Regions from separate parts of the Pseudomonas sp. GD03903 genome, predicted to be linked through region 2. Evidence: predicted binding sites of a transcription regulator. Region 2 holds the regulator's gene; each other region holds the start of a gene.

Region 1 (7,918 bases), on a different contig from region 2:
ACAGAAGGAACAACAGGCTGGTTGAACCAGGGCCTGTCACGTCAGGAAGGGGACAGGACTGTCCCGCAAGCCATCGAAACAGAGGAAGTTATGCGCGAGTCTTCGAATCACCATTTCATCACCCACGACGGCGTCGAGCTGTTCTATCGCCACTGGCCGGCGGTGCCCGCCAACGATGAGCCGCGTCGCGCGATCGTGCTGTTCCACCGTGGCCACGAGCATTCCGGGCGCATCGGCCATCTGGCCGATGAGCTCGACCTGCCCGGCTTCGATGTCTTCGCCTGGGACGCCCGCGGCCATGGCCAGTCGCCTGGCGCACGTGGCGACAGCCCGAGCTTCGGCACCAGCGTGCGTGACGTGCAGACCTTCGTCGAGCACCTCGCTGCGACTCACGGTATCGCCATCAGTGACATGGCCGTCGTGGCGCAGAGCGTCGGCGCCGTGGTCGCGTCCACCTGGGTCCACGACTACGCCCCGCCGATCCGCAGCCTGGTGCTCGCTTCGCCGGCGTTCAAGGTCAAGCTCTACGTGCCCTTCGCCCGGCCGGGCCTGAAACTGGCGAGGGCCTGGCGCGGCAACTTCTTCGTCAACAGCTATGTGAAGGCGAAATTCCTCACCCACGATCCCCAGCGCATCGCCTCCTATGACAGCGACCCGCTGATCGCCAAGGCGATCTCGGTGAACGTGCTGCTGGGCCTGTATGAGGCCGCGGACCGCGTGGTAGCGGACGCACAGGCGATCCAGGTGCCGACCCAGCTGCTGATCTCCGGCTCCGATTTCGTGGTACACCGCAAGCCGCAGCAGCGCTTCTTCGACAACCTCGGCACGGCGCGCAAGGAACTGCACATCCTGCCCGGTTTCTTCCATGACACCCTCGGCGAGCTGAACCGCGAGCAGGCAGTGAGCCGCGCGCGGCGCTTCATTCTCGAATGCTTTGCCCGCGCGCCGGAACGCCCGGACCTGCGCGACGCCGACCGCTTCGGCTACACCTGCGCCGAAGCCGAAGCGCTGGCGACCCCGCTGCCCAACTGGTCGATCCGCGACCTCTACTGGCGCGCGACCCGCGCCAACATGCGCCTCGGCCGGCTGCTGTCGGACGGCATCAACCTCGGCTTCCAGACCGGCTTCGATTCCGGCAGCACGCTGGACTACGTCTACCGCAACCAGCCCGCTGGCGCGGGGCCCGTGGGGCGGATGATCGACCGCACCTACCTGGAGTCCGCCGGCTGGCGCGGCATTCGTCAGCGCAAGGTACACATCGAGGAATTGCTGCGCCTGGCCATGGCCAGCCTGCGCGAGCAGGGCCGCGAGGTGCGCATCCTCGACATCGCCGCCGGCCACGGGCGTTACATCCTCGAAGCGCTGCAGGGCGTCGAAGCGCTGCCGGAAAGCTTGCTGCTGCGCGATTACAGCGAACTGAACGTGCGCGAAGGCTCGGCGCTGATCGAGCGCCTGGGGCTGCAGGAGCGTGCGCGCTTTGTCCAGGGCGACGCCTTCGATGGCGCAGACCTGGCCGCTGTCGAGCCGAAACCGAGCCTGGCGGTGGTCTCCGGTCTCTACGAGCTGTTCGCCGACAACGCCCTGGTCAGCGGCTCGCTGGCCGGGCTCGGCGAGGCGGTCGAGGAGGGCGGCTACCTGATCTACACCGGCCAGCCCTGGCACCCACAGCTGGAGCTGATCGCCCGCGCCCTGACCAGCCACCGCGCCGGCCAGGCCTGGGTGATGCGCCGCCGCACCCAACTGGAGATGGATCAACTGGTCGAGGCGGCGGGTTTCCGCAAGCTGGCCCAGCGCATCGACGAGGACGGCATCTTCAGCGTATCCCTGGCGCGCCGGGAGCGCAGTTGATGGCTGCAGCGATGCCGCCGCGTGACCCCGGTGTGTTTCGTCGGGCGGTGATCTGGCTGCTGTGCCTCGCGCCGTTCTTCTTCGCCAGCTACGGCTTCGCCAACTGGCTGACCGGGCAGCGCGAGACGGTCGGCGTGCTGGTGTTCGACTGGGAGCGCGGCATGCCGCTGTGGCCGTGGACGATCATTCCGTACTGGTCGATCGACCTGCTCTACGGTTTGTCCTTCCTGCTGCCGCGCACCCGCCGCGAGCTGGACAGCCATGGCCTGCGCCTGCTCACGGCGCAGGTGATCGCGGTGAGCTGCTTCCTGCTTTTCCCGCTGCGCTTCAGCTTCGAGCGGCCGGCGCTGGATGGTCTGTTCGGCTGGTTGTTCGACGTACTGATGGGCTTCGACAAGCCATTCAACCAGGCGCCGTCACTGCACATCGCGTTGCTGGTGGTGCTCTGGGCGGCCTACGGGCGCTACGCCAGCGGAGTCTGGCGCTGGCTGCTGCATGGCTGGTTCGCGCTGATCGGGCTGTCGGTACTGACCACCTGGCAGCATCACTTCATCGATGTGCCGACGGGTGCCCTGGCCGGTTTCTTCTGCCTCTGGCTGTGGCCGCGGGAAGGGCGCTCACCACTGGCCTGCTGGAAGCTGAGCTTCGATCCGCGGCGACTTCGACTGGCCGCCTTCTACGCCATCGGCGCGATGCTTTGCGGAGTGTTGGCGCTGAGCGGCGGCATCTGGCTCTGGTTGTGCTGGCCGGCGGTGTCGCTGGCGCTGGTTGCGCTGTGCTACCTGGGCCTCGGCGCGGAGGGCTTCCAGAAACGCGCGGATGGCAGCCAGTCGCTGGCGGCGTCCTGGCTGCTGGCGCCATATCGGCTCGGCGCCTGGGGCAACTCCCGCGCCTGGACGCGCCAGCAGCCGCAGCCCGATGAAGTGCTGCCCGGGCTCTGGCTGGGTCGCCTGCCCGGCACGGCGGAGCGCAAGGCGCGGCCCGAGCTGGGAGTGCTCGACCTGTGCGCGGAGCTTCCCTGCACTGAGCATGACGATCGCTACGCGAGCCTGCCGCTGCTCGACCTGATTGCGCCCAGCGTCGATCAGTGCCGACTGGGCGCCGTCTTGATCGACGAACTTCGCGCGCGCGGTCCGCTGCTGGTCTGCTGCGCCCTGGGTTATTCGCGCAGTGCGACGGTCCTGGCCGCGTGGCTGCTGCTATCCGGCCAGGCGGCCACGGTCGAGGACGCGCTGGCGCAGGTTCGCCGTGCGCGTCCACACATCGTGCTCAAGGCCGAACAACTCGCGGTGCTGGCGCAGGTCGCCGGGCAGCCGCAACTGCCACGAGAGGTGAGTCATGTCGGTTGATCCGAGTCTGATCCTGGTCGCCAGCCTGCTGCGCCGTGGCAGCAGCCTCAATGGCTTGTCCTCCGCGCTCACCGTGCTGGCCCTGGCGCTGGGCTTCTACGGCGTGCTGATGGCCAGCGCCACGCTGGCGTACAGCCTGAGCATGGCCCTGCTGGTGCTGCTTGGCCTGGTGCAGAAGTTCTACGCCATGCGCGTGGCGCTGGACGCCGATCTGTTCGAAGCCATGGCCAATGCCGGTGACGCGCTGCCGGAGAAAACCCGGCAACTGGACGACGCGCTGGCCACCTATGTCGGAGTGCCCGCCGAACTGTCCGGTCGCACCTGGATCGACCGCAGCCGCGGCGCGCTGAAACTCCTGCGCCGGCAGGTAATGCTCTGCGCTGCGCAGTGGCTCGTTGCGCTGCTGTGCCTGATCGCCCTGACCTTCCAATCCTGAGGAACGCCCCCGCAATGCTGGAACGACTCTTCGCCTACGCCATCATCGCCGGCGCCCGCGCGGTGACCGGCCTGCGCAGTCTGTGGATCGGCACCACGCCGACTCCGGCGCAGCGCATCTATTACGCCAACCACAGCAGCCATGGCGACTTCGTGCTGCTCTGGGCCTCGCTGCCGCCTGAACTGCGCGCGCGCACCCGCCCGGTCGCCGGGATGGACTACTGGGGCAAGGGCGGCCTGCGTGGCTTCATCATCAACCGCGTATTCCATGGCGTGCTGATCGACCGCACGCGCGGTGCCGAGGGTGGCAACCCGCTGGAGCCGGTGGAGCGCGCGCTGGCCGACGGCGACTCGCTGATCCTGTTCCCCGAGGGCACCCGCAACCTCGACGAGGAAGTGCGCCTGTTGCCGTTCAAGAGCGGCATTTATCACCTGTCCAAAGCGCATCCGCAGGTCGAGCTGGTGCCGGTTTGGCTGGACAACCTCAATCGTGTGATGCCCAAGGGCCGCGCACTGCCGTTGCCGCTGCTGTGCACGCTGAGCTTCGGTGCACCGCTGGCGGTACAGGAAGACGAGGTCAAGGAAGCCTTCCTCGAACGCGCCCGCGAGGCGCTGTTGAAACTCGCCGCGCCGGAGGGTCGCTGAAATGAACCAGACCTGGCTGCTATTCGCTGGCATCGGCGGCATCCTCGTCCTTGCCTCGCTGGTTGGCGCGGTACTGCGCTGGAAGGCGCCACCGGGACCGCACGCGGTGATCGACAACCTCAACGCGCGGATCAACGCCTGGTGGGTGATGGTCGCGGTGATCGGTTGCGCTTTCGCCCTCGGCTACTGGGCGGTGATCCTGTTGTTCTACGGGGTGTCCTTCTACGCCCTGCGCGAGTTCCTCACGCTGATGCCGACCCGGCGCAGCGACTATCCAGCGCTGGTGGCGGCGTTCTACTTCGTGCTGCCGATGCAGTACCTGCTGATCGGCATCCAGTGGTACGGGCTGTTCTCCATCTTCATCCCGGTCTATGTGTTCCTCCTGCTGCCGATCCTCGCTTCGCTGGGCGGCGACTCCAAGCACTTCCTCGAGCGCGCCTCGAAGGTGCAGTGGGCCTTGATGCTGGCGGTGTTCTGTATCTCCTACGTGCCGGCGCTGCTGACCCTGGACATCGAGGGCTACGAGGGGCGCAACCTGCTGCTGATCGCCTTCCTGGTGATCGTCGTGCAATTGTCCGATGTACTGCAGTACGTCTGCGGCAAGCTCTTCGGCAAGCGCAAGATCGCGCCGAACCTGTCGCCGTCGAAGACCCTGGAAGGTTTTGTCGGCGGCGTGGCGCTGGCCACGCTGATCGGCGGCGCATTGTACTGGATCACGCCCTTCTCCTTCTGGCAGGCGCTGCTGATCGCGCTGATGATCAACATCCTCGGCTTCTTCGGCGGCCTGGTGATGTCGGCGATCAAGCGCGACCGTGGGGTGAAGGACTGGGGCCACATGATCGAAGGCCACGGCGGCATGCTCGACCGCCTGGACTCGGTGTGCTTCGCCGCGCCGGTGTTCTTCCACTTCGTGCGGTACTGGTGGACCTGATGCACCGGCCGTGCTCCTGCTCGGCGGATAACGCTGGCGCGTGTTCGCCGATGGGCACGCCGTAGGATGGCGTGGAGCGAAGCGATACCCATCGCTGTTCCGTCACAGGTGCCGATGGGTATCGCAAGCTCCACCCATCCTACGTAAAGCGTTCGGCAGCACTCAGAAGATACTGCTCACCTCTCCCGAGGCCATCACCTTCGCCTCGATGATCTTCTGGCTGCGCAGGTTCTTCACGCGGATCACGTCGTCCTGCCTGCCGTTGGCCAGCGCCTCGCCCACCGCGCTGGCCTGGATGCCGTCCTGGCTGGCGACGATCTTCACCTGCTGGCCGCGCCGCACCAGTAGTGCGCCATCGAGCAGCGCCGGTGTCAGTGGCTGGCCGGCACGGATGCGGCGGCGCGCGGTCTTGCCGGTGACCTCGGCGATGTCGGTGAAATAGCCCCGCGAACTCTTGCCCAGCTCCACCGGCGCGAGCTTGAGCTGTGCTGCGTCCAGTGTCTGGCCGCGATCGATCTCGCCGTTGGCGACCACGCTTGGCAAATACACCGTGGGCTGGCTGATGATGGTCACCGGCCAGCCGGCTTGCCCGCTGCAGGAGGCTTCGAAGCGTCGCCGCGCAGTGGCCGCCGCAGGCGTTTCAAGCGCGCGCAGCTGCGGGCCACCAGGGCAGGCCGCCAGCTTGCCAAGGCTGCTGGGCAGGTTGTTGTTCACGGTGAAGGTCATGCCCTTCCAGCCGGCTTTGCGTGCGGCTTCCTTCAGTTCGGTGGCGACCTGCTGCTGCGCGGCGGCGTCGACTTGCGCACGCGCGTCCTGGGCTTGTACCAGGGCCGGAAGCAGGAGGAGGAAGCAGGCGGAAAGCGCCTTTCCGCATCCCACCGCAGGGTGCGTCGAAAGCGGAAAAGCCGCGTTGCACGCGCTGTTTCTTCCTGCAGGTAAAGCCTTGTAAATCAACGACATGAAGCGATTTTCCGGGGTGGGCATGCTTTGTGCTCTATCGCTGCGCACACCGAAAGATGGCCGAACGACGAGAGTGGGTGCTTCGAATGAGTATACGGTTTGACGAGACCCTGGGTCTGCACGAGAGAGCCCTCTCGCTGCACATGCAGCGCAGCGAAATCCTGGCCTCCAACCTGGCCAACGAAGACACCCCCGGCTTCAAGGCGCGCGACATCGACTTCGCCGCCGAGATGCGCCGCCAGGATCATCCGTCGGCCCTGCTGGCCAGCGCCGGCGCGCAATCGATGGAGCTGAAATACCGCATTCCCAACCAGCCTTCCCAGGACGGCAACAGTGTCGAGCTGGCTACCGAACAGGCGGAGTTCTCGCGCAACGCGATGGATTTCCAGACCAGCCTGACCTTCCTGACCATGAAATTCCGCGGCCTCAAGCAGGCCATCGAGGGACGCTGACGCCATGGCATTCGATTCCATCTACCGCATCGCCGGCTCGTCGATGAACGCGCAGACCGTGCGCCTGAACACCGTGGCCAGCAACCTGGCCAACGCCGACTCCGCCGCCGCCAAGCCCGACGACGTGTACCAGGCGCGCAAGCCGATGTTCGCCGCCGTCTACGACAACGACCAGCTCACCCGTGGCGCCGGCATGGGCGGCGCCCATGTGCAGGTGCTCGACGTGGTGACGTCCGGCCGCTCGCCGCAGCGCCGCTACGAGCCGGGCAGCCCGCTGGCCGACGCCACCGGCTACGTCTACTACCCCGACGTCAACGAGATCGAAGAGATGACCGACATGATGTCCGCCACCCGCAGCTTCGAGACCGGCGTGGAAGTGCTCAACCGGGTCAAGAGCATGCAGTCCAGCCTGCTGAAACTGGGAGACGCCTGATGAGCACGGTGAACAACGACACCAGCGGCAGCAGCACCAACGGCACCTCGTCCGGCACGCCCAAACAGTCGGTGAATCTCGGCGAGATGGGCGACATGGAGAACAGTTTCATCACCCTGCTGGTCGCCCAGGTGCAGTACCAGGACCCGACCAAGCCGGTAGACAGCACCGAGTTCATCAACCAGTACTCGGCCATGGCGCAGGTGAAGAGCATGCAGAACATGACCACCCTGCAGCAGAACAACCTGGTGCTGATGGACAACCTGCAGACCCTTACCGCCGCCGGCCTGGTCGGCCAGGAAGTGAAGGTCAGCGCCGACAGCCTGCAACTGGACGGCGACAAGGTCAGCGGGCAGATCAACCTGGAACACGCCTCGGCCACCACCGTGCTGCAGCTCACCGATGCCAACGGCGTGCGCACCGATATCCCCCTCGGCCCGCAGGAGCCGGGCGCCGTGCCCTTCACCGTGGACCCCGAAGCGCTCGGCCTGAAGCCGGGCAAATACACGCTGGCGGTGAAGACCGAGAGCGGCGAGACGCCGGGCGTCGAGGTCTCCGGCCTGGTGCACAACGTTCGCGTCAGCGCCGACGGCCCGGTGCTGGAAGTCGCGGGCGCCGGTTCGGTGCCGTTCTACAAGATCGTCGAATTCAGTCAGGGCCAGGCCGCCTGAGCGCCTGTTTCCCACTCTTAGGATGAGCTAACGCCATGAGCTTCAACATCGCCCTGACCGGCCTCAACGCGGTCACCCAGCAGCTGGACACCATCAGCAACAACATCGCCAACTCCGGCACCGTCGGCTTCAAGTCCTCACGCACCGAGTTCGGCAGCGTCTACGCCGACAGCAAGGGCATGGGCGTGGAAGTC
Region 2 (7,918 bases):
GGTGGTGCGCGAGATCATTCCCGAGTCCCAGCGTCGCGGGCATGCGGCGCAGGCCACACAGGGGCTGATCATCGGCTTCTGTCTGATGATGGTGCTGGATACGTCGCTGGGCTGATCGAAGGCCCGGCGCGTCACTCGCCTTCGTCGAAGTAGTTGTTGATCAGCTCGACCAGCGCCTTGAGCGCTTCGTCTTCCTGCTCGCCTTCGGCAGCGAGGTGCAGATTGGTGCCCTTGCCGGCGGCGAGCATCATTACCGCCATGATGCTCTTGCCGTCCACTGTGCTCTCCGGGTTGCGACCTACGCGAACCTGGCAGGGGAATCGCCCTGCAACGCCGACGAATTTGGCAGCCGCACGTGCGTGCAGGCCAAGTTTGTTGATGATGGTGACTTCGAGGGCGGGCATCGCGAGGGGCTGTCCTTTTGTTGTCTGTCGCTGCTTAGCTCAGGTCGCGGTGGCGAATCTGTACGTTGGTGAGGGTTTCCTTGAGGGCCTGACCAATGCGCTCGGCAATATAGGTCGAGCGGTGCTGGCCGCCAGTGCAGCCGATGGCGATGGTCACATAGGCCCGGTTGCTCGCGGCAAAGCGCGGCAGCCATTTGTTCAGGTAGGCGAGAATATCCTGGTACATCTCCTCGACATCCGGTTGCGCCGCCAGGTACTCCTGGACTTCCGTTTCCAGCCCGGTGTGGTCGCGCAACTCGGGCTTCCAGTACGGGTTGGGCAGGCAGCGCACGTCGAACACCAGGTCCGCGTCCACCGGCATGCCGCGCTTGAAGCCGAAGGATTCGACCAGGAAGGCGGTGCCCAGTTCGGGCTTGTTCAGCAGGCGCAGCTTGAGCACGTCGCGCAGCTGGTAGAGGTTCAGGTTGGTGGTGTTGAGCTTGAGGTCCGCCAGATCGGCAATCGGTGCCAGCAGGTTCGACTCGTCGCTGATGGCCTCGGCCAGGGAGCGGGTGTCGGTGGTCAGCGGGTGACGTCGACGGGTCTCGGAGAAACGTTTGAGCAGGGTTTCATCATCGGCATCGAGGTACAGCACATCGCACTGGATGTGCTTTTCACGCGCCTCCTGCAGCAGCTCGGGGAAGCGTTGCAACTGGCTGGGCAGGTTGCGCGCATCGATGGAGACGGCGACCTGGGGGTGCAGCAGCTCGGTATGCAGCAGCGCGCGCTGGGCCAGGTCCGGCAGGAGGCTGGCCGGCAGGTTGTCGATGCAGTAGAAGCCGTTGTCCTCGAGCACGTTGAGCGCGGTGCTCTTGCCCGAGCCGGATCTCCCACTGATGATGATCAGGCGCATGCTCAGTGCCCGTTGTTCTGGAAATCCACGACGATCCGGTACAGGTCCTCGCCGTTGGCGGCGTGACGCAGGCGGTCGCGGACGTCGGAGCGGTCGAGCATGGAAGCGATCTGCCGAAGCAGTTCCAGGTGCTCCTCGGTGGCTGCTTCAGGCACCAGCAGCACGAACACCAGGTCAACCGGCGCGCCGTCGAGGGCGTCAAAATCTACCGGGTGGTCAAGGTGCAGGATGGCACTGATGGGCGACTGGCAGCCGGGGAGGCGGCAATGCGGAATGGCGATGCCATTGCCGAAGCCGGTGGAGCCCAGGCGTTCCCGGGCCACCAGGCTGTCGAAGATGTCTTGGGAATCGAAACCCGGCAGCTCGCGAGCCACCAGGTTGGCGATTTGTTCGAGGACACGTTTCTTGCTGCCGCCCGGCACGTTCACGAGGGAACGGCCGGGGGTCAGGATTTGCTCAAGTCGGATCATAGAGAGGGGTTAACGAACACCAACACCTTGCTGGCGTTCGAGGTATTTTTCCTTGTGCTTGATCAGTTGGCGGTCGAGCTTGTCGGTGAGCAGGTCGATGGCCGCGTACATGTCTTCATGTTCGGCGCAGGCCACCACTTCGCCACCGGCGATGTGGAGGGTGGCTTCAATTTTCTGCTTCAGCTTCTCGACCTCCATGATGACCTGAACATTGGTGATCTTGTCGAAGTGGCGCTCCAGTCGGCCAAGTTTCTCGCCGACATAGTCGCGCAGGGCGTCGGTCACATCCAGTTGATGTCCACTGATGTTGACTTGCATACCGCTTTCTCCTTGTTGCCCGTGTGTAAGTGGCAGGTTATGAGGCCTGCCGCCGGAACACCTTGGCGTGGATCAACGTCACACCAGCCGCTTGCGCTCGCTCGAGGGAGAGATCCCTAGGGACTCCCGGTACTTGGCGACGGTACGACGTGCCACTTGAATGCCCTGTGCCTCCAGTAAACCAGCGATCTTGCTGTCACTCAATGGCTTTTTCGGACTTTCCGCCGCGACCAGTTTCTTGATGATGGCGCGGATCGCGGTGGACGAGCATTCGCCGCCTTCGGAGGTGCTGACGTGACTTGAGAAGAAATATTTCAGCTCGAAGATGCCGCGCGGCGTGTGCATGAATTTCTGCGTGGTGACGCGAGAGATGGTCGATTCGTGCATGCCCACGGCTTCCGCGATGTCGTGCAGGACCAGTGGTTTCATCGCTTCCTCGCCGTATTCGAGGAAGCCGCGCTGGTGCTCGACGATCTGCGTCGAGACCTTCATCAGCGTCTCGTTGCGGCTCTGCAGGCTCTTGATGAACCAGCGTGCTTCCTGCAGCTGGTTGCGCATGAAGGTGTTGTCGGCGCTGGAGTCGGCGCGGCGCACCAGGCCTGCGTACTGCGAGTTGACGCGCAGGCGGGGGACCGCTTCCTGGTTCAGTTCGACCAGCCAGCGGTCATTGTGTTTGCGCACGATGACATCCGGGACCACGTACTCCGCTTCGCCGGATTCGATCTGCGAGCCCGGGCGCGGGTGCAGCGACTGGATCAGCTCGATGGTTTCGCGCAGCTCGTCTTCCTTGAGCTTCATGCGGCGCATCAGTTGGCTGTAATCGCGGCTGCCGAGCAGGTCCAGGTGGTCACTGACCAGGCGGATGGCTTCGCTGAGCAGGTAGGTCTTGGTGGGCATCTGGCGCAGTTGCAGCAGCAGGCATTCGCGCAGGTTGCGCGCGCCGACACCGGCGGGTTCGAGCTGCTGCACACGGCGCAGTACGACTTCCACTTCATCCATCTCCAGACCCAGTTCGGGGTCGATGGAGGCGAGGATGTCATCTAGGGATTCTTCGAGGTAACCGTCGTCGTTGATGCCGTCGATGATGCTCAGGGCGATCAGGCGGTCGGTATCGGACATGGGGGCCAGGTTGAGCTGCCACAGTAGGTGGCTCTGCAGGCTCTCGCCGGCGGAGGTGCGAGAGGTGAAGTCCCACTCGTCGTCATCGTTGCTGGGCAGGCTGCTGGCGCTGGTCTGGTAGATGTCTTCCCAGGCGGTGTCGACCGGCAGTTCATTGGGGATGCGCTCGGCCCACTGGTCTTCGTCGAGGCTGTCGACGTTGGGCGTGGTGCTTTCCTGGAAATTGTCCTGAGAGTTGCTGCTGGCGCCGTTGGCTCCCGACTCGGCACCGTCCGCCATGGGGTCGCTGTTATCGTAGTCCTCGCCTTCTTCCTGGCGCTCCAGCATCGGGTTGGACTCCAGGGCTTCCTGGATTTCCTGTTGGAGGTCCAGCGTGGAGAGCTGGAGCAGTCGGATGGCCTGTTGCAGCTGCGGAGTCATCGTCAGCTGCTGGCCCATCTTGAGGACTAGCGATGGTTTCATGGCTGGAACTAGGCACCTTGTTCGCTGGCGCAAAGCGCGCCATATCCACGACTACGGACACCGGGGTGCCGCGAGGAAGCAAATTATATGCCTGAGTTTGGACGCTTTGCCTAGGGCCTGTCGACCTTTCGTTACAACCCGGTTGCGCCGGGCTGGTCCGGGCAGCCGGATACGGCGCGGAACGGCCGTCGAGCCGCACCACGCGCAGGGAGAATATGGGGGCTGCGGCGCCCCGGTTGGTCGCGGCGAAGGGCTTTAGAGGCGGAACTCGTGGCCCAGGTAGACTTCCTTCACCAGATCGTTGGCGAGGATGCTCTCGGCGCTGCCTTCGGCGATCAGCTGACCGTCGTTGACGATGTATGCCGTTTCGCAGATGTCCAGGGTCTCGCGGACGTTGTGGTCGGTGATCAGTACGCCGATGCCCTTGGCCTTGAGGTGATGGATGATCTGCTTGATGTCGCCCACGGAGATCGGGTCGACGCCGGCGAAGGGTTCGTCCAGCAGGATGAATTTCGGCGAACTGGCCAGTGCGCGGGCGATTTCCACGCGGCGGCGCTCACCGCCGGACAGACTCATGCCGAGGTTGTCGCGGATGTGGTGGATATGGAACTCCTCAAGCAGGCCTTCCAGGGCTTCCTGGCGGCCGGCGCGGTCGAGGTCGGCGCGGGTCTCGAGGATCGCACCGATGTTGTCCGCCACTGACAGCTTGCGGAAGATCGAGGCTTCCTGCGGCAGGTAGCCGATGCCGGCGCGCGCACGGCCGTGCATGGGCAGGTGAGTGACGTCCTGCTCGTCGATGCGCACGACACCCTGATCGGCGCGGACCAGGCCGACGATCATGTAGAAGCAGGTGGTCTTGCCCGCTCCGTTGGGGCCGAGCAGGCCGACGATCTGCCCGCTTTCGATGCTCATGCTGACATCGCGGACGACTTGCCGGCTCTTGTAGCTCTTGGCGAGGTGCTGGGCGGTTAGCGTAGCCATTACTGCGCTTGATCCTGCTTTTTCTTGGGCTGGATGACCATGTCGATACGCGGGCGCGGTGTGGTCACCTGGGAGCCGGTGGCGCGGCCTGCGTTGACGATCTGGCGCTGGGTGTCATAGACGATCTTCTCGCCTTCGAAGGTGTTGCCTTCCTGGATGACCTTGGCCTGGTCGATCAGCACGACCCGGTTCTGCGAGACGAAGTACTGGATCGTCAGGCCGTAGGCCTGGGTGATCTGCTTGTCCGGAGCCGGCTTCTGCTCGAAGTAGGCGGGCTTGCCGACCGAGGTGACGACTTCGATTTCGCCGTCCTTGTTCTGCTTGAGCGTAACGGTATTGCCAGTCAGCTTCATGCTGCCCTGGGTTACCACCACGTCGCCGCGATACACGGCCACGCCCTGCTTGTCATCCAGTTCGGCGCTGTCGGCCTGAACGCGGATCGGCTGTTCCCGGTCGGTGGGAAGAGCCCAGGCGGCAGAGCTGCCGATGGCGGCGGCGAGGCTGAAGAGAAGGGGGAGGGTGTTAACGAGCCTCATGCTGACCTCTTACGTTGGACAGCAGGAGCATCCGGCTGTCTTTCAGATACGCTTTCATGCCAACTGCCGTGGTCACACCGTTGGGTTCGGTGATCTTCACGGGCTGGTCAGTCTGCGCATAGTCCTTGTCTGGGAACACCGTCATGCGCGAGGTGTTGAGCAGGAGCGTGCGTTGCTGCGCGTCAGTGCGCGAAACGCGCACGTCGTCGATCAGCTCGACCTGCTTGCCTTCGGGGGCCACTTCGGCGCGAACGCTCTGGACATGCCACGGCTGAGGCTCGTTCTCCCGGTGGAAGAAGAGGTCGGGCGTGGTGACCAGGGTCACGTCGGTTGCTTTCAGGTGTTCGAGTTTGTCGGCGGTCATCTCGTAGGCGAGGGAACCGTCGGCGCGGTATTGAATGCTCTTGGCATTCACCACGTAGAAGTCGACAGCGTCGCTGGTCTGCGACTTGAGTTGCCGCTCGTTGAAGTCCAGGCGCACGTTCCAGTAATAGCCGAGGGCGATCAGCAGGATGGCGATCAGGGCGAGCAACAGCTTCTGTTGGAGTGTCTTGGGCATGTTCGGCTCTAGAGGTACGCGTTCTGGGCAGCTTCGAGGTTGCCCTGGGCGCGCAGGATCAGTTCGCAGAACTCGCGGGCGGCGCCTTCACCGCCACGGGCCTGGGTTACGCCGTCGGCATGCTGGCGCACGAAGGCGTCGCCGCTGGCGACAGCCATGCCCAGACCGGCGCGGCGGATGGCCGGCAGATCGGGCAGATCGTCGCCCAGATACGCGACTTCTTCATAGCCTAGACCCAGTTCGGCGAGCAACTCGTCGAGGGCGACCAGCTTGTCTTCGCGGCCCTGGAACAGATGATTGATACCCAGGTTCTTCGCTCGGCGCTCGACCACCGGGCTCGAGCGGCCGGTAATGATTGCCGTGCGCACGCCGGAATTCATCAGCATCTTGATGCCCTGGCCGTCCAGGGTATTGAAGGTCTTGAACTCGCCACCGTCGGGCAGGAAGTAGAGTTTGCCGTCGGTGAGCACGCCATCGACGTCGAACACCGCCAGGCGGACCGCTTTCGCGCGTTGCAGCAGGTCGGCAGTCATTCAGATGACTCCTGCGCGGGTCAGGTCGTGGACGTGCAGTACGCCGACCGGATGATCCTTGTCGTCGACCACCACCAGAACGTTGATCTTGTGGTCGTCCATGATCTTCAGGGCTTCGGCGGCGAGCATGTCCGGGCGGGCGGTCTTGCCGTGCACCGTCATCACCTGGTCGATGGTCACCTGGCGCACGTCCAGGCCCTTGTCCAGGGTGCGGCGCAGGTCGCCGTCGGTGAACACGCCGGCGAGCTTGCCGTCTTCGCCGAGGATGACGGTCATGCCCAGGCCCTTGCGGGTCATTTCCAGCAGGGCGCCGCTGAGCGAAGTGCCGGGGGAAACCTGCGGCAATGCTTCACCCACGTGCATGATGTTTTCCACTTTCAGCAACAATCGACGGCCCAGTGCGCCGCCCGGATGCGAGAAAGCGAAGTCCTCCGCGGTGAAGCCGCGGGCTTCCAGCAGGGCGATGGCAAGTGCGTCGCCGATCACCAGGGAAACCGTGGTGGAGGAGGTGGGGGCCAGGTTCAGCGAGCAGGCTTCGTGCTCGACGCTGGCATCCAGGTTGACCGCGGCGGCCTTGGCCAGCGGCGACTCGGCATTGCCGGTCATGCTGACCAGGGTGATGCCCAGGCGCTTGATCAGTGGCAGCAGGGTGACGATTTCAGCGGTGGAGCCGGAGTTGGACAGGGCCAGGACGACGTCGTCCTTGGTGATCATGCCCATGTCGCCGTGGCTGGCCTCGGCCGGGTGCACGAAAAAGGACGGCGTACCGGTGCTGGCCAGAGTGGCAGCGATCTTGCGGGCGATGTGCCCGGACTTGCCCATGCCGACCACGACGACGCGGCCCTTGCAGTTCAGCAGCAGCTCGCAGGCCAGGGAGAAATCGTCGCCAATGCGCGGCAGCAAAGCGTCGACCGAGTCACGCTCGAGGCGGATGGTACGTTGTGCCGACTGGATGAAATCGTGTTTCTGGCTCATGTTCGAAAGGCGCGGGGCAAAATGAAGTGCGAGATTATAACGGGAAAGCGACAAAGGCTTCATCACTGGCATCTCAATGTTGAGCGCATTTTGCTGAACTGTGCCTTAACGGCGGCTTAGCAGCCCTTGGGGCGCGGCTTCGCGCGGTGTTATAGTTCGCGGCCGTTCGGCCTGCCGCGCCGTGTTTCTGCCATGTGACAGACGGGGCAACGGACAGCGCCGTGATGAAAGGAGTTCTATGAGCACCAATGACCAATACGCGGTCGAGTTGAAGGGCCTGAGCTTCAAGCGTGGCACGCGTAAGATTTTCGATAACGTGGACATCCGCATTCCACGCGGCAAGGTCACCGGGATCATGGGGCCGTCGGGGTGTGGCAAGACCACTCTGCTGCGACTGATCGCCGCCCAGCTGCGCCCGGCGAGCGGCGAGGTGTGGGTCAACGGCCAGAACCTCCCGACGCTCGGGCGCAGCGACCTGTTCGACATGCGCAAGCAGTTCGGCGTGCTGTTCCAGAGCGGCGCGCTGTTCACCGACCTCGATGTCTTCGAGAACGTGGCCTTCCCGCTGCGCGTGCACACCGAGCTGCCCGAGGAGATGATCCGCGACATCGTCCTGATGAAGTTGCAGGCTGTGGGCCTGCGCGGAGCGGTGGAGCTGATGCCGGACGA
Region 3 (7,918 bases), on a different contig from region 2:
AAAGGCCCAAAAACATTCGGATACCGACCATGGAAATCACCCGGCAACTGACCAGCGTCGCGCTGGCCACCAGCGAGTCCGCCAAGAGCGCGCGCAGCGAGCGCGTCGCCCCGCTGGCGGAGACCGCCGCCAGTGCGCCGGTCAGCGATTCGCTGCGCCTGGACGAGATGCAGGAAACCCTGCGCGCCATGCCCGACGTGGACCAGAGCCGCGTCGCGGAAATCCGCCGCGCACTGATGAATGGCGAACTGGGCAACGACACCAGCGTGCTCGCCACCAGCATCCTCTCCTACCATCGCGGCAGCGACGCATGACCCAGCGCGCGCGGCTGTTGCAGGTGGTCGAGCAGGACATCCAGCAGGATGGCCGCGATTGCCTGGCGCTGCGCGAACGCCTGCAGGAGCTGTATCGCCACCTGCTGGCGCGGGACAGTGCGCAGATCGAGGCGCTGAACCCGGACATCCAGGCACTGCTCGAAGCCATCGCCGGCCGCGCCCAGCGCCGCAGCCGCGTGCTGCGCGCCTTCCATCTGCCGATGGACGCCGACGGCATGCGCACGCTGCTGTCCAACTACCAGCCGCCACGCCGCGAAGAGCTGCAGCAGGAGTGGTTGCAGCTGGGGCAGCTGACCGCCCAGTGCAAGCGCCTCAACGAGCGCAACGGCAAGCTGCTGGCGATGCACCATGACATCCTCAGCCAACTGCTGGGCGATCCGCGCGAACAGCCGGTGTATTCGCGGCAGTCCTACTGATCCAAGCCTTACCTTTCGGTCGCGGTTTTTCCCGGCAGGCTCTGTTCGCGAGCAAGCTCGCTCCTACAGCTAATGTCGACGCGCTCTTCGTAGGAGCGAGCTTGCTCGCGAACCGCACAGCGCCATGACCACCGCGAACGGAGTGCGCCCCGCGATCTGTTCCCTCTCCCTCAGAAGCGCGGCACCTAGCCAGGGTTGGGGTGAGGGAGGCACCGGCACGTGAGTTCGGCGATGGCCGCTGTGCCTCCGTAAAACACCCCGTCGAAACCCCTTAACGAATCCCTCCCCACGGTCGCCCTTCCTCTGCATCAGGGCGCGCTTGCGGCAGGCGGAAATGCCGCTTCCCGCTGCGCGCCAAACCACGCCGGGCGGAAGTTCACCTTCTCCCTGGGAAACCCGCAAAGCCTTGAACGGCGGGCCTTACGGCATTGGCACCGTAATTGCTCCTTCGGCTACAAAGAGGTGGATTCAGATGGCGACCATAGATTCCGATTACGTCAAGCAGATGGCCCAGCAACTGGCGACGTACGATGTGCAGAGCGGGCTGAACAAGGCTGACCGCAACAAGGCTTCGTACCAGTCGCAGCTGACCGCCGTGACCTCGCTGGAAACGGCACTGAAGACCTTCTCCACCGCGGTGAAGGGGCTGCAGGGCACCACCGGCAGCAACACCAGCATGCTGATCAACAGTGCCAAGCTGAGCAAGGACGGCTATCTCACCGCCACTGTCGGCAAGAGCGCCGTCGCCGGCCGCTACGACTTCTTCGTCGAGCAACTCGCCAGCAGCCACCAGCTGTCCTTCTCCGGCTTGCAGAGCGGCGACATCGACACCCAGGGCACCCTGACCCTGAGCCAGAACGGCAAGTCCTTCGACATCGACCTGAGCAAGATCGATACCGACGGCGACGGCAGCAATTCCATGGATGAGCTGGCCGCGGCGATCAACAAGGCCACCGACAACACCGGCGTGAAGGCCACCCTGGTGCGCAGCAACGGCCAGGTCTCGCTGGTGCTGGGCGCGGAGAAGTCCGGCGCGGAAAATGCCATCAGCCTGTCGCTGAGCGGCACCGACGGCGCCAACAGTGCCTTCGAGAATGCCATCGGCAATCCGCAGGAACTGTCCAGGGCGCAGGACGCCCGCGTCCGCCTGGGCGGCGAGAGCGGCATGCTGCTGACCAACGCCAGCAACACCTTCGACAACATCATCGATGGCGTCAGCGTCACCTTCACCCAGGCGCAGAAATCCGGCGAGCAGCCGATCTCCATGACCATCTCCCAGGATCAGGGCGAGACCAAGAAGAAGGTGCAGACCTTCATCGACGCCTTCAACGCCCTGGCCAGCCAGATCGACAGCCTCACCGCCTCCGGTGACCAGAGCGGCAATTCCCGTGGCGCCCTGGCCGGCGACTCCAGCGTGCGGGCCATCGAGAACAGCCTCAACCAGATGCTGCGTACCACCTTCGGTGGCGCCAACCTGATCAGCTTCGGCATCAGTGCCGACCGCAACGGCAAGCTGACCCTGGACTCGACGCGCTTCGAGAAGGCCATCGCCGCCGACCCGGAAGGGCTGGACAAGCTGTTCATGGGCAAGGGCAACCTGCTCGATAGCACCGACAAGGCGCTGTCGCTCTACACCAGCAGCGTCAACGGCGTACTGAAGAACCGCAAGGAGTCGCTCAACAGCAGCCTGAAGCGGGTCAACGATGACTACGACAACCTGCAGAAGCAGTACGACACCTACTACGCGCGCTACCTCAAGCAATACACCTCGATGATGCAGACCATGCAGTCGATGGACCAGACCAGCGGGATGTTCGGATGAGCGCCTACGGCATGAATGAAAGCTACGACAGCTACCGGATGATCGACCTGGAAGCCAAGGCCGCGTCGTCCTCGCCCTACGAGCTGGTGCTGGTGCTGTTCGACGGCCTGCTCGACGAACTGGCCCGCGCCCGTGGGCATATCGAGCACAAGCGCTACCAGCAGAAGGGCCGTTCCCTGGAGAAGTGCCTGAATATCCTCAACGGCCTCAACGGCGCTCTCGACTACGAGGGCGGCGGCGAGACCGTGCAGGGCCTGGCGCGCCTCTACGACTACTGCATCTACCGGATCTCCGACGTGAGTATCTCCCTGGATGTCGCCGGCATCGATGAAGTGGTGCGCCTGCTGGGCATCCTGCGCGAAGGCTGGGAGGGCGTGAGTGCCGCCCGTGGATGACCGCCAGCGCCTGCTCCAGCTCTACGAGCGGCTGGGTGCGGCGCTGCAGCGCAAGGACTGGAAAGCCATGGGGCAGGTCGACCTGGCGATCCGTGCGCAACTGGTGGCGATGTCGTCGCAGACCGGGCTGGCGGCCGACGTGCTGTTGGCCAAGAAACACCTGAAGCGCCTGCACGAGCAGGCGTCGCAGGCCTGCGCCGAGGAGTGCGAGCGCCTGCGCCGGCTCCTGCTCTCGCACCTGGAATACGCCGAGGGACGCTCGGCGTACATGCAGGTGGATACGTACCAGGAGGGTCGATAGACCGTGATCCAGTTGCCGACCCAATCACTGCCGACCACCGACCGTGCGGCACGCCCGGTGGCCGAGGCGCGTTCGCAGGACTCGCGCCGCGACGGCGCCGACAGTGCCGCTGTGGCGGGATTTCGCGCGCAGCCGCCGGCACAGTCGAATGCCGGTGAGCGGACCATCAGCGTGCAGTCGTTCCTCGCCCAGTTCGATACCGCGCAGGCCGAGGAACCGGTGCAGCAAGCCACGGCTGCGCTGCCGCCGGAGGCGTTAGCCGCTGCTACCCGCGACGACGATACGCAGGGCCGGGCAAGCGAAGAAGCATCGCCCTCTGGCGCGGAAAACTGGCTCGCCGGCATGCTTGGCCAGGCCGGGCTGGTGGTGCAGGCACGGGATAACCCGGCGGCCCGGACCCACGCCCAGGTGGCCGGTTTCGCCACCCAGGCCGTGGATGGCCAGGCGCAGCCGGCGCCCGTCGCAGTGAAGCCCGAAGACGTGCTGCTGCCGCCCGCCGACCTGCCCGAAGAGCCGGCCGCACCCACGCAGCCGGCACCGCGCGAGGCGACCCAGAGCCAGGCGCAGACGTTGCTGCAACAGCACCTGGCGGCTGCCGTACAGACCCCGGAATCCGCCGTACCGACGTTGCCCACCGGCACGCTCGACTCGCGTCTTCCGGCGACCGACAGCAGCACGCCAGCCTCGTCTGCTGCACCGGCGTCGCCGCTGTTCGACAAGCCGCTGCACCTCAAGGGCGGCAACGAGGCCCACTGGGGCGAGCAGATGGTCAGCGCCCTGCGCGACAACGTCGAGCTGCAGCTGGGCCAGCGCGTGCAGAACGCGACGATCCGCCTCGACCCGCCGGAGCTGGGCGCCATGGAAATCCTCGTGCGCCACGAAGCCGGCCAGCTCAACGTGCAGATCTCCGCGTCCAACGGCGACGTCGTGCGCCTGCTGCAGAACACCAGCGAGCGCCTGCGCCAGGAGCTGGTCGGGCAGAACTTCCTGCAGGTCAACGTGCAGGTTTCCTCCGATTCGCAGTCCGGCCAGCAGGGCCAGCAGAACCGCCAGCGCTTCGCCGAGGAACAGCCCGCAGTCGCCGCCAACCCGCGTGATGCGCAGGCGGCCGGGCGCTCCGCGGCGCATGGCGACAGCGATGTACTGATTACCGTGTAGGCCGCCTACGGCCCGCACTCCCACAGGATTTTTCGAGAAACCCCATGTCCACGCCGCGTCTCGTTCTACTGATGCTCATCGTGAATATCGCCGTCGTGCTGGGTGGCGTGTTCGTCAATTACCAGATGATCAAGTCCGCCAGCCTGGCCCCGGCCGCCGCAACCGCCGACAAGGACGGCGGCAAGGACGACACCAGGGAGGAGGAAGAGCAGGAGAGCGCCGAATACCTCTTCGTGCCGGTGGAGAAGATCATCGTCAGCTCCCGTGGCGAAGACCGCGAGCACTACTTCGTGATCGACCTGGTGCTGCAGGCCAGGGCCGAGCAGGAGCGCAAGAAGCTGGAGAGCGTCGCCCCGATGGTGCGCAGCTCGGTGGTCGCCAACCTGACCCCGGAGAAGTTCGAAGTGCTGCGCGCCATGCCCATCGGCGAGGTGCAGGCGCGCCTGGAGAAGGCGGTGATCGACGACTTTGCCACGCGCAAGGTGGTGGTGCCCTTCGAGCACGTGATGCTCAGCAAGATGATCGTCCAGTAAGCCGACATGCACGCCCTTCTCGATTCCGCACCCGGCTATGCCGCCGGCGCCGCTGGCTACGACAGCGCGGAAGGCGGCCATGCGCGGCTGTCGCCGGCTGCCGAGCAGCGCTGGATGATGCAGTACCTGCCACTGGTGCGGCGCATCGTCAGCCAGCTGTCGCTGCAGGCCAACCAGGTGCTGGACCGCGAGGACATGGAGCAGATCGGCCTGATGGGCCTGCTCGAGGGGCTGCGTCGCTACGGCGAGCCGGACGAGCAGTTCGGTCGCTTCGCCGCGCTGCGTATCCGTGGTGCCATTCTCGATGAGCTGCGCCGCCAGGACTGGCGCCCGCGCCAGGTGCGCCAGCAGGCACACAAGGTGCGCGATGCGATCCGTGCGCTGGCGCGCCAGCTCGGCCGCGTGCCCAGCGACGAGGAAGTGCTGGCTGCCACCGGCCTCGACGAGGCCGGTTACCAGGATTACCTGCGCGCCGAGTCCTCCGAGGCCATCGAGAGCTTCGACGCACTGCTGCAGAGCGGCCATGACGGCGTGCAGGGCAGTGGCGATGCACTGGAGGAACGGGTGCTCAAGGAGCGCCTGCTGGCCCAGGCGCTGGAACGCCTCAACGAGCGCGAGCGGTTGATCCTCAACCTGTATTACCAGCACGAGCTGAACCTCAAGGAAATCGCCCTGGTACTGGGGCTGACCGATGCACGCATCTGCCAGCTGATGAAGCAGGCGATCGGCAAGTGCAGCCGTTTCCTCAACGACCCCGACACCCTTTGAAGAACCCATAACCATGCAGAAAATCATCGGCGCCCTGATCATCATCGCCTGCGTCCTCGGCGGCTACGCCATGGCCCACGGCGAATTGCGCGCGCTCTGGCAGCCGGCGGAGATGATCATCATCCTCGGCGCGGGCCTGGGCACCCTGGTCGTCGCCAACCCGCGCGAAGTGCTGCTGGAAATGTGCTCGCAGATCAAGGGCGTGTTCGTCTTCAAGCGCCGTGGCGAGGAGTTCCAGCGCCAGCTGCTGATGCTGCTCTACGAGCTGCTGGAAATGGTCGACGTCGGCGGCCTGAAGGTGCTCGATGCGCACATCGAGGAGCCGGAGCAGAGCGATCTGTTCGCCCGTTATCCGCTGATCCTCCAGGAAAAGAACCTGATGGCGTTCATCGCCGACAACTTCCGCCTGATGGCCATGGGCAAGATCAGCGCCCACGAGCTGGAAGGCTTCCTCGAGCAGGAGCTGGACGCGATGGAGCATGCCCTGCTGCAGCCGTCCAAGTCGCTGCACAAGGTTGGCGAGGCGATGCCTGGCTTCGGCATCCTCGCGGCGATCCTCGGCATCATCATCACCATGGGCAACATCGGCGGTTCGGTGGCCGAGATCGGCGCCCACGTGGCCGCGGCCCTGGTGGGGACCTTCTTCGGCATCTTCGTCTGCTACTGCCTGATGGACCCGCTGTCCAACGCCATGGCGCAGCGCGTGAAGACCGAGCTGTCGGCACTGGAGTGCGTGCGTACCACGCTGGTTGCCCACGTCGCTGGCAAGCCCACGCTGCTGGCGGTGGACGCCGGGCGCAAGCTGATCGAGCAGGACGTCAAGCCGGCCTTCAAGCAGCTGGAGACCTGGGTCACCCGCTATGAGGAAGAGCGGGACGCAGCATGAAGAAACGTGCCGACAAGCACAGCGAAATCATCATCAAGCGCCGCAGCAAGAAGGGCCACGATGATGAACACGGCGGCGCCTGGAAAGTCGCCTTCGCCGACTTCACCCTGGCGATGATGGCGCTGTTCATGGTGCTGTGGATCGTCCACCCGCAGACCGAGCCGCAACCGGTGGCGGTGGGCGACCAGGATGCCAACCCGGTGGTCGACGGCGGTGCCGGCGTGTTCGATGGCGCCAGCCGCACGCCCGTCGAACTGGACGGCATGCCGCAACCGATCAAGACGCCGGAAAAGCCCGCGCCGCAGCTCGCACTCGACGCTGGCAAGCAGGGCAAGGCCGGCGAGCAGGCGAAGGACGCCAGCGCACAGCAGGACGGCCGCCAGTACGACAGCAACGACGACCTGCGCGAGCTGGCCGAGCTGATCCGCGAGGTGTCCGGCAAGGTCGACGCGCTGGCCAATATCGAGGTGACGGTAGTCCCGCAGGGCTTGCGCATCCTGATCAAGGACGACCAGCAGCGCTTCATGTTCGCCCGTGGCCAGGCCACCCTCGACCCGCATTTCCAGACCCTGCTCGGCGCGCTGTCCGGGGTGCTGGCCAAGGTGCAGAACAAGCTGATCCTCAGTGGCCATACCGACGCCGTGCAATACCGTCGTCCCGATGGCTACAACAACTGGAACCTTTCCGGCGACCGTGCCCTGCGCGCGCGCAACGTGATGGTCGACAGCGGCCTGCCAGCTGCCCATGTGCTGCAGGTGGCGGCCCAGGCCGACGTCATGCCGCTACGCCCGGAAGACCCGGAGAACGGCGCCAACCGCCGCATCGAGATTCTCCTGCTGACCCGCCGCGCGGAAAGCCTGTACCGGGAAATCTTCGGCGAGAGCTATGCGCAGGTGCACTACTCGGCATCGGGCGCAAGGCTCATCGAGCCGCAGCCGCAGCCGCAGCCGCAGCCGCAACAAGCGGAAGCGCCCACGTCAGCGGCAGTCGAGGCACCCGCTTCCGCTGCGACGAGCCAGCCGGCATTGAAACTGTGAGAGGGCTCAGCGGTTGCGCAGGCGCGGACAGAACACCTGGCGTGTCTCCACGCCGTAGAGGCAGCCGCCCAGGGGTTCGAGGGTGATGCGCGCGCCGCGCTGGCGGCCGTAGAGCAGGTTGAAGATCAGCTCGCTGTCCAGGCCGCTGTCGGCCTGCAGGTTGCTGATGCTGTTTTCTTCCACCTGCAACTGGTAGCGCCCGCCGAGATCGTTGCCGACCTGGCCGGAGACTTCGAGGATGTTGGCGTCCTGCTGGATCATCGAATA

The links. The regulator sigma-54, encoded in region 2, starts transcription at its own class of promoters, with help from an activator protein. The targets are predictions, from matches to a motif close to ANTGGCATNNANNTTGCTNT.
Region 1: flgB (flagellar basal body rod protein FlgB) is a predicted target of sigma-54. The motif match lies at 6,185-6,204, and genes of this name have one in related genera.
Region 3: fliD (flagellar filament capping protein FliD) is a predicted target of sigma-54. The motif match lies at 1,179-1,198, and genes of this name have one in related genera.

The regions. Positions count from the first base shown of each region.
Region 1 covers NZ_JAOCBT010000004.1:57,886-65,803, reverse strand. Annotated here, with positions in the region: gene N5C91_RS07295 (CDP-alcohol phosphatidyltransferase family protein) at 1-25, shown strand, start outside; gene N5C91_RS07290 (bifunctional alpha/beta hydrolase/class I SAM-dependent methyltransferase) at 91-1,848, shown strand; gene N5C91_RS07285 (phosphatase PAP2/dual specificity phosphatase family protein) at 1,848-3,197, shown strand; gene N5C91_RS07280 (hypothetical protein) at 3,187-3,633, shown strand; gene N5C91_RS07275 (lysophospholipid acyltransferase family protein) at 3,648-4,277, shown strand; gene N5C91_RS07270 (phosphatidate cytidylyltransferase) at 4,279-5,208, shown strand; gene flgA (flagellar basal body P-ring formation chaperone FlgA) at 5,371-6,087, opposite strand; gene flgB (flagellar basal body rod protein FlgB) at 6,255-6,620, shown strand; gene flgC (flagellar basal body rod protein FlgC) at 6,625-7,053, shown strand; gene N5C91_RS07250 (flagellar hook capping FlgD N-terminal domain-containing protein) at 7,053-7,724, shown strand; gene flgE (flagellar hook protein FlgE) at 7,760-7,918, shown strand, end outside.
Region 2 covers NZ_JAOCBT010000010.1:91,706-99,623, reverse strand. Annotated here, with positions in the region: gene N5C91_RS17720 (ZIP family metal transporter) at 1-115, shown strand, start outside; gene N5C91_RS17715 (HPr family phosphocarrier protein) at 132-404, opposite strand; gene rapZ (RNase adapter RapZ) at 439-1,296, opposite strand; gene ptsN (PTS IIA-like nitrogen regulatory protein PtsN) at 1,299-1,766, opposite strand; gene raiA (ribosome-associated translation inhibitor RaiA) at 1,776-2,084, opposite strand; gene N5C91_RS17695 (RNA polymerase factor sigma-54) at 2,163-3,665, opposite strand; gene lptB (LPS export ABC transporter ATP-binding protein) at 3,921-4,646, opposite strand; gene lptA (lipopolysaccharide transport periplasmic protein LptA) at 4,646-5,182, opposite strand; gene lptC (LPS export ABC transporter periplasmic protein LptC) at 5,169-5,741, opposite strand; gene N5C91_RS17675 (HAD family hydrolase) at 5,750-6,274, opposite strand; gene N5C91_RS17670 (KpsF/GutQ family sugar-phosphate isomerase) at 6,275-7,249, opposite strand; gene N5C91_RS17665 (ATP-binding cassette domain-containing protein) at 7,488-7,918, shown strand, end outside.
Region 3 covers NZ_JAOCBT010000004.1:68,903-76,820, reverse strand. Annotated here, with positions in the region: gene flgM (flagellar biosynthesis anti-sigma factor FlgM) at 30-314, shown strand; gene N5C91_RS07355 (flagellar protein FlgN) at 311-751, shown strand; gene fliD (flagellar filament capping protein FliD) at 1,224-2,573, shown strand; gene fliS (flagellar export chaperone FliS) at 2,570-2,968, shown strand; gene N5C91_RS07340 (hypothetical protein) at 2,952-3,269, shown strand; gene N5C91_RS07335 (flagellar hook-length control protein FliK) at 3,273-4,427, shown strand; gene N5C91_RS07330 (flagellar basal body-associated FliL family protein) at 4,472-4,960, shown strand; gene N5C91_RS07325 (FliA/WhiG family RNA polymerase sigma factor) at 4,967-5,728, shown strand; gene motA (flagellar motor stator protein MotA) at 5,742-6,614, shown strand; gene N5C91_RS07315 (OmpA family protein) at 6,611-7,651, shown strand; gene N5C91_RS07310 (hypothetical protein) at 7,658-7,918, opposite strand, start outside.